Regions from separate parts of the Streptomyces sp. NPDC098781 genome, predicted to be linked through region 1. Evidence: riboswitches for the same ligand, from Rfam matches in the RefSeq annotation. Region 1 holds a riboswitch; the other holds the start of a gene.
The links. Region 1 has a riboswitch for cobalamin ahead of ACIQWG_RS00500 (CbtB-domain containing protein). Riboswitches for the same ligand answer to the same signal wherever they lie in the genome.
Positions count from the first base shown of each region.

Region 2: linked by a shared signal. The riboswitch ahead of ACIQWG_RS30015 (ABC transporter substrate-binding protein) and the one ahead of ACIQWG_RS00500 (CbtB-domain containing protein) in region 1 are both predicted to bind cobalamin.

Region 1 is NZ_JBIWAK010000001.1:99,976-104,143, forward strand. It holds gene ACIQWG_RS00485 (enoyl-CoA hydratase/isomerase family protein) at 1-117, shown strand, start outside; gene mmsB (3-hydroxyisobutyrate dehydrogenase) at 114-1,010, shown strand; gene ACIQWG_RS00495 (enoyl-CoA hydratase) at 1,007-1,819, shown strand; cobalamin riboswitch at 1,873-2,026, shown strand; gene ACIQWG_RS00500 (CbtB-domain containing protein) at 2,064-2,285, shown strand; gene ACIQWG_RS00505 (CbtA family protein) at 2,307-3,059, shown strand; gene ACIQWG_RS00510 (hypothetical protein) at 3,213-3,560, shown strand; gene ACIQWG_RS00515 (histidine phosphatase family protein) at 3,571-4,161, opposite strand.
Region 2 is NZ_JBIWAK010000008.1:158,399-162,566, forward strand. It holds gene scpA (methylmalonyl-CoA mutase) at 1-258, opposite strand, end outside; gene ACIQWG_RS30010 (methylmalonyl-CoA mutase family protein) at 258-2,060, opposite strand; cobalamin riboswitch at 2,202-2,377, shown strand; gene ACIQWG_RS30015 (ABC transporter substrate-binding protein) at 2,438-3,466, shown strand; gene ACIQWG_RS30020 (FecCD family ABC transporter permease) at 3,463-4,168, shown strand, end outside.

The sequences.
Region 1 (4,168 bases):
GCCACCTTCACCGAGGTCACCGAGGCGGACGTGGAGCGCTTCTTCACCCCGCTCGGCGAGCGTGAGCTCTCACTCGCCGACCGCCGGCCCGAGAGCACTCAGGAGGTGCCGTGGTGAGCAGGACCGTAGCCTTCATCGGACTGGGGCACATGGGCGGCCCGATGGCCGCCAACCTCGCGAAGGCCGGGCACCGGATCCTCGGCCACGACCTGGTTCCGGCCCTCGTGGAAGCCGCCGCCGGGCAGGGCGTCGAGCCCGCCGGCTCGGCCGCCGAGGCCGTGGCCGGCGCGGACCTCGTGATCAGCATGCTGCCCGCCGGGCGCCATGTGCTCGGCCTCTACGACGACATCCTCGGCGCGGCCCGCCCCGGCACCCTCTTCGTCGACTGCTCGACCATCGATGTCGCCGACGCCCGCACCGCCCACGAACAGGCCGTCGCCGCCGGCATGCGAGCCCTGGACGCCCCGGTGTCCGGCGGGGTCGTCGGCGCCGAGGCGGCCACGCTCACCTTCATGGCGGGCGGCGGGGAGGCCGAGTTCGCGGAGGCCGAGCCGCTGCTCGCCGCCATGGGCAAGCGGGCCGTGCACTGCGGCGGCGCGGGCGCCGGGCAGGCGGCCAAGATCTGCAACAACATGATCCTCGGTGTGTCGATGATCGCCGTCAGCGAGGCTTTCGTACTCGCCGAGAGCCTCGGACTGTCCCATCAGGCCCTGTACGACGTGGCGTCCACCGCGTCCGGGCAGTGCTGGGCGCTGACCGTCAACTGCCCGGTGCCGGGCCCGGTGCCGGGCAGCCCCGCCAACCGCGACTACCGCCCCGGCTTCGCCGCCCCGCTGATGGCCAAGGACCTGGGACTGGCGGCCAACGCCCTGCGGGAAGGCGGGGTGCGGGCGGAACTCGGGTTGCGCGCGGCCGAGTTGTACGCCGCGTACGCCGAAGGGGACGGAGCGGACGAGGACTTCTCCGGGATCGTGCGGACCATCAGGAAGCAGAGTGGGGAGAAGCCATGAGCACGGACAGCACGGACAGCACGGACAGCACGGACGAGGCGTACGAGACGATCCTCGTCGAGCGCAAGGGCCGTACCGCCCTGCTCACCCTCAACCGCCCCAAGGCACTCAACGCCCTCAACCTCAAGGTGATGGAGGAGGTCGTCGCCGCCACCGAGGCCCTGGACCGGGACCCCGACTGCGGCTGCATCGTGATCACCGGTTCGGCGAAGGCGTTCGCGGCCGGGGCCGACATCAAGGAGATGCGGCCGCAGGGGTACATGGACATGTACCTGAGCGACTGGTTCACGGCCTGGGACCGGCTGGGGCAGCTGCGCACACCGACCGTCGCCGCGGTCTCCGGGTACGCGCTGGGCGGCGGCTGCGAACTGGCGATGCTCTGCGACATCCTGCTCGCCGCCGACACCGCCGTGTTCGGGCAGCCCGAGATCAAGCTCGGCGTCATCCCCGGCATCGGCGGCTCGCAGCGGCTCACGCGGGCGGTCGGCAAGGCCAAGGCCATGGAACTGTGCCTGACCGGGCGCACCATGGACGCCGCCGAGGCCGAGCGTGCGGGACTGGTCTCGCGGATCGTGCCCGCCGACGAATTGATCGGGGAGGCCCTGAACGTCGCCGAGACCGTGGCGGGCATGTCGCTGCCGGTCGCGATGATGGCCAAGGAGGCGGTGGCACGGTCCTTCGAGACGACGCTCGCGGAGGGAGTCCGCTTCGAACGGCGGCTCTTCCACGCGGTGTTCGCGACGGCGGACCAGAAGGAGGGCATGGACGCCTTCGTCGACAAACGACCGCCCTCCTTCGGCCACAGGTAAGCGCGCGGTGAGAGCAGGGTGAGAGCCGGTTCCCACCGGTCGACTCGGTATAGGTCTCACACCGGCCGAGGGGTAGCGTCGTCTCGATATCGACGACGGCGCCACGGAAGCCGGTGGGAATCCGGCACGGTCGCGCCACTGTGAACGGTGTGCCCCATCCCGGGGCACACCGTGAGTCAGACCCGGGCCCGTCGTCCTGTGCTTCACCCAGATGGGACGCGAACTCCCTTAAGGAGGCCCTGCCATGGCGCAGCATGTCGCCCCGCCGACAGCCACCACCGCCGCTCTCCCCGCCAAGCTGCCGATCGGCGCGATCGTCCCGTGGGCGGTCTTCTTCGGCATCCTGATGCTGGTCCTGCTGTACTTCGTCGGCGCCGAGCAGGGCGCCACCTCCGTCGTCTCCGGCGAGGACGTCCACGAGTGGGTGCACGACGCCCGCCACCTGCTCGGCTTCCCCTGCCACTGACACCGGGGAGCCGACACCCTCATGAACTCCGCAACCGTCAGAAACCTGCTCGTGCGCGGCATGCTCGCCGGCCTCGCCGCCGGCGTGCTCGCCCTCGTCGTCGCGTACTTCCTCGGTGAACCGAACGTGGACAGGGCGATCGGCTTCGAGGAGGCCCACTCCCACGAGCACGAGATGGAGATCGTCTCCCGCTCCGTTCAGTCCACCGCGGGACTGGCCACCGGCGTCCTGATCTACGGGGTCGCCTTCGGCGGTATCGCCGCCCTGGCGTACTGCTTCGCCCTCGGACGGGTGGGCCGCTTCGGTCCGCGGGCCACCGCACTGCTGCTGTCCGGCTGTGCGCTGCTCGCCGTCTACGTGGTGCCGTTCCTGAAGTACCCGGCCAACCCGCCGGCCGTCGGCGACCCCGACACCATCGGCAAGCGGACCACCCTGTACTTCCTGATGATGCTGCTCAGTGTGCTGCTGGCGATCGCCGCCACCCTCCTGGGCAGGCGACTGGCGCCCGCGACGGGGGCGTGGTGGGCGACGGTCTCGGCGGTGGCCGCCTTCGCCCTGGTCATCGGGATCGCGTACGCGGTCCTTCCGGTCATCGACGAGGTGCCGGCCGGTTTCCCGGCCTCCGTGCTGTGGCGGTTCCGGCTGTCCGCGCTGGCCATCCAGGTCACGCTGTGGACCGGATTCGGCTTGCTGTTCGGCGAGCTGGCCGAGCGTCTGCTCGATCCCAAGCCCGCGACAGCGGCCGTGAGCGGGCCCGTCACCGCTCCCAACTGACCTGATCCGCCGGACGTTCGAGGGCCCGTGGAACCATCCAGGGGCCCTTTCGCGTTGTGAGTGAACCAACCCCTTCGCATCACGGTCATCCTCCATGGATGGGAAGGGACCGTCGGACGGGACGACGAGTCGGGCGAGGAGCGGAGGAACCGAGTGGCCAAACGACCCCAGCCACGGCACATCACTCTCGGCGGGCGCGAGGCGGTTGCGCTCACGGTCGAGGAGTACGAGCAACTGATCGCCAGTCGCCGGCAGATCGGCGGCCAGAGCGCCCGGGTGCGCGTGCTCGCTCAACGGGCCAGGCGCACTGAGCAGTTGCTCGAAGAGCTGGAGCTTCTGGTCGGTTCACCGGCGGGCTGCGGCGAACAGCCCGGGTCCGGCCCGGAGGAAGCGCCGGCACCGTGTCCGGCCGATGGGTCCAGGACGTCGGACGCGCCCGTCGGCTGTCTGCGCTGCGCGATCGCGAACCTGCTCCGGCGCCACCGCGACCTGGCCTCCTGAACCGGTTCGGCTACGCAGCGCCGTCGGTCTCCGGCACGTCCAGCGGGCGCCCCAGCCGCAGATTCCAGCGCCCGGACCGGCCACTGAGTTCCGTCGCCGTCAGCGGGGGGACGTCCAGCCGCCAGAAGGCCGCGGACGGCAGGCGCAGTGCGTGGACGACGGCGGCTCGCACGACCTCCGGCTCCACCACGGCGAGCACCCGCCCGTCCGTCTCCCGGCCGGCGTCCAGCCAGCGCCCGACCCGAGCGCAGACATCCTCGACCGACTCCCCGCCGTGCGGAGCGCAGGCCGGATCGCTCAGCCACCGCGCCATCGACTCCGGCTCGGCGGCGGCGACCTCGTCCAGCACCAGGCCTCGCCACCGGCCCACGTCCAGGGGTGCCAGATCCGCCACCTCCTCGCCATGGAGCCCCAGGGCCACGGCCGTCTCCCCGCACCGCACACTCCCGGACGCCACGACACGCCCACCCGAGGGCAGCGCCCCGGCCGCCGCACGGGCCCGAGCCGTCCCCGCGTCGTCGATCCCCACGCCGTCGTCGAAACGGGCCTGCCGCAGCGACCGGCTCGTGGCGGGAGAGATGAGCATGATTCGGCTGGCCACGGGTGAC
Region 2 (4,168 bases), on a different contig from region 1:
CGCGTACTGGCGGATCGTCCAGGGCTGGTTGACGTACATCGTCGGGTACGGGCCGCGCAGATACGGCGCCATGCCCGGGTACGTGCCGAGGAAGTCCAGGCCCTCCAGGTCACGGCCGGTGTACAGCGGCTTGACCGCGATGCCCTCCGGGGTCTCCCAGAAGGTCCCGTCGTTCCCGGCGGCCTTCTGCCACTCCTCGGCACCGGCGTCGGTCCTCGGCTCCCCGAGTTCGATCCCGGAGAAGTCGGGGATTCCCATCAGGACACTCCCATGCGGTCGAGGGTGGCGGACAGCACGGCGACGGCGTCACAGCCGGCGAAGACGTACGAGTCGACATCGTGGTGATTCCCGGGCCGCCCGGCGAGGAACACATGCGAGGCGCCGGCCGCCTTCAACCGGCCGGCCTCGGTCCGCGCCTGCTCCTCGTACACGGTGTCACTGGAGCACAGGCAGACCTCGGTGGCACCGCTCTCCTCGAACGTGCCCTCGGTGACCGGCTCGATGCCGCCCGCCTGGAAGAGGTTCGAGGCGAAGGTGAGGCGCGCGGTGTGGGCCGCCGCCGGGCCGAGCGCGGCCAGGAAGACCCGGGGCCGGGAGCCGGTGGCCGCCAGGTGGGCGTCGGAGCGGGCGCGCAGCGCCTCGTACGCCTCGTCGCGCCGCACCCGCGGAAGGCCACCGGAGAGAGGTGCGGGAGCGGGCTCGCGCTTGACGGGCTGCTCGGCGAGGTGGGGGAACTCGCTGACGCCGGTGATGGGTTCGCGGCGCTTGGCGAGCTTGCCGCTGCGCGCCTGCCAGGTGTCGGCGAGGTCCTGGCCGAGCTGTCCGGAGCGCAGCGCGGCCGCCTGTCCGCCGGCCTGCTCGATCCGCTGGAAGAACTCCCAGCCGGCGTGGGCGAGCTCGTCGGTCATCCGCTCCACGTACCAGGAGCCGCCCGCCGGGTCGATCACCCGGGCGAGGTGCGACTCCTCGATGAGGATGGTCGAGGTGTTGCGGGCGATGCGCCGCGCGAACGCGTCCGGCAGGCCGAGCGCGTGGTCGAAGGGCAGCACGGTCACGGAGTCGGCGCCGCCGACGCCGGCGGCCAGCGTGGCGACCGTCGTGCGCAGCATGTTCACCCAGGGGTCGCGGCGCGTCATCATCACCGGCGAGGTGACGGCGTGCTGCACCTGGGCGCTCGGTGCCCCGCACACCTCGGTGACCCGCGCCCACAGCCGGCGCGCGGCCCGCAGCTTGGCGACGGTCAGGAACTGGTCGGCGGTGGCGGCGTACCGGAACTCCAGCTGCGCGGCAGCCTGTTCGACCGTCAGCCCGGCCTCGGTCAGATCCCGCAGATAGGCGACACCGGTCGCCAGCGAGCTGCCCAGCTCCTGGGCCGCCGAGCCACCGGCCTCGTGGTACGGCAGCGCGTCCACGGTCAGGGCCCGCAGCCCCGGGTACTCCTGGGCGCACGCACGGGCCAGCGAGGCGACGGGCGCGAACGCCGAGGACTTTCCGGTACGTGCCTCGTGGCCGAGCGGATCGGCGCCGAGGTTGCCGCGCGCCGCCTCCTTGGCGACGCCCTTCTCCTCGTACAGCCGCAGCAGCTCGCGCGCGGCGGGCTCCACGTCGGCGCCCGCGTCGAGGACGACCGGGGCCAGGTCGAGGTAGACGCCCTCCAGGGCGCGGCCGAGCTCCGCCACCGGGATGCCGCCCTCGCCGAGGACCAGCCAGAGCGAGGTGACGCCGTTCTCCAGGTCGGCCAGCACCACGCCGTCGGTGAGCGCGGAGTGCCGCTGCCGGACGTCCCAGCCGCCGGCCGTGTTCCCCTCGGGGCGACTACCGCGGACGAACGGGGCGAACCCGGGCAGACCGGCGTCGGGCGCGGCGTCGTGCGCGCTGTACAGAGGGCGGGTGCGCAACCCGTCCTCCAGGGCGGTGGACAGGGCTTCTTCCGCGGCCGGGCCCGAGACTTCCTTGCCCGCCTTGCGCAGCACACCCTCCACCAGGTGTTGCCACTGCTCATGGGTCGCGTCAGGGAACTCGGCGGCCAGCGAGAGCCCGTCGTCAGGCAGGACCGTCATGCTCGGATGCTAGGCCAGATCATCAAAGGAGCAGCAGAGGGCACGGCTGTGACCTTGCCCTCTTCCAGATTGTGACCTGGGTCTCCGTCTCCCGTCGGCCCTGGCGGCGACCGGTCGAACGACCCCGCGACAAGGCGGGCTTGATAGCCTCGTCGGGCCAGTCGAGCCACACCCGAGGCCAGGGAATCCGGTGCGAATCCGGAACTGACGCGCAGCGGTGAGGGGGACGGGCGGGGCAACTGCCACTGGGAGACCGGGAAGGCGCCGCGGCCGGACGAACCCGAGTCCGAAGACCTGCTGGCACCTTGGCACCCCCGGGTGCCGAGGTCGTCCGTAGGCCAGGCTCCGCGTACGAGCCCAGACCCCGAGGAAAGCCCTTGCTCCGCACCCCCGCGCTTCTTCTGGCATCCGCCCTGCTCCTCACCGCCTGCGGTTCCTCCGGCGGCGACGACTCGAAGGCGGCGCAGACGTCCGCCGCCGGCTATCCCCGCACGATCGACAACTGCGGCCGGAAGGTCACCCTGAAGTCGGCGCCCCGGCGCGTGGTCTCCCTCAACCAGGGCACCACGGAGATCCTGCTCTCCCTCGGTCTCGCCGACCGTGTCGCCGGTACGGCGACCTGGACGGACCCGGTGATGAAGGGGCTGGAGAAGGCCAACGCCTCCGTGCCGCGGCTCGCGGACGACGCGCCCTCCTTCGAGAAGGTCCTGGACGCCGAACCCGACTTCGTCACCGCCTCCTTCGTCTCCACTCTCGGCAAGGGCGGCGTCGCCACCCGCGAGCAGTTCGAGAAGCTCGGCGTGCCCACCTACGTCTCGCCCTCCGACTGTTCCGCGGGCAAGGACAACGACAGCGGCGGAGACGGATCGCGCAGCAAGCCGCTCACCCTCGACGTCGTGTACGGCGAGATACGCGACCTGGCACGGGCCTTCGGCGTCGACGAGCGCGGCGAGAAGCTCGTCGCCGAGCTGAAGCGGCGGGTACGCGAGGCGACCGACGGTCTGGACGCCTCCGGTGTCTCCCTCATGTACTGGTTCGCCAACTCCCAGTCGCCCTACCTCGCGGGCTGCTGCGGCGCGCCCGGTGCCGTCACCCGTGCCGTGGGCGCCGAGAACACCTTCTCCGACACCCATGACGAATGGCCCCAGATCGGCTGGGAGACGGTCGCCGACCGGGACCCCGACGTCCTCGTGATCGGCGACCTCACCCGCAAGCAGCAGACCGCGGAGAGCGCCGCGGCCAAGATCCGCTTCCTGGAGACCAACCCGGCCACCCGCAACCTGACCGCGGTGAAGAAGAAGCGGTACGTCCTGCTCAGCGGGCAGGCGATGAACCCGTCCATCCGCACGATCGAAGGGATCGAGCAGGTCGCCGCCGGGCTGCGCGACTTCGGGCTCGGCAAGTGAGCGCCCGTACGCTGCTGTTGACCGGCGGCGGGTTCGCCGCGCTGCTCGCTTCGGTGGCCGTCGCGGTGACGATCGGGCCCGCCGACATCTCGACGGCGGACGTGTGGGCCGCGGTCGCCGCCCATCTCGGCCTAGGGGAGAGCACGTTGGCGCCGCTGCGGGACGGCATCGTGTGGAACCTGCGGATGCCGCGCACCCTGCTCGCCGCCGTGTGCGGGGCCGGGCTCGCCGTGTGCGGAGCGGTGATGCAGTCGCTGCTGCGCAATCCGCTGGCCGATCCGTTCGTGCTCGGGGTGTCCTCGGGAGCGTCCACGGGAGCCGTCGCCGTCGTCGTGCTGGGCGTGGGCGGGGGAGTGGTGTCGCTGTCGGCGGGCGCCTTCCTCGGCGCGCTGCTCTCCTTCGCGATGGTCCTGTTGCTCAGCCACTCGCTCGGCGGCAGCACGGACCGGGTGGTGCTGTCCGGGGTGGCCGCCATGCAGCTGTTCTCCGCGCTGACCTCGTTCATCGTGCTGACCTCCGCCGACGCCGAGACCACCCGGGGTGTGCTGTTCTGGCTGCTGGGCTCGCTCACCGGCGCCGACTGGGGACAGGTGCTGCTCTGCGCCGCCGTACTGGCCGTGGTTCTCGCCGTCTGCCTCGGACATGCCCGCACCCTGGACGCCTTCGCCTTCGGTGACGACGCCGCCGCCGGACTCGGCGTGC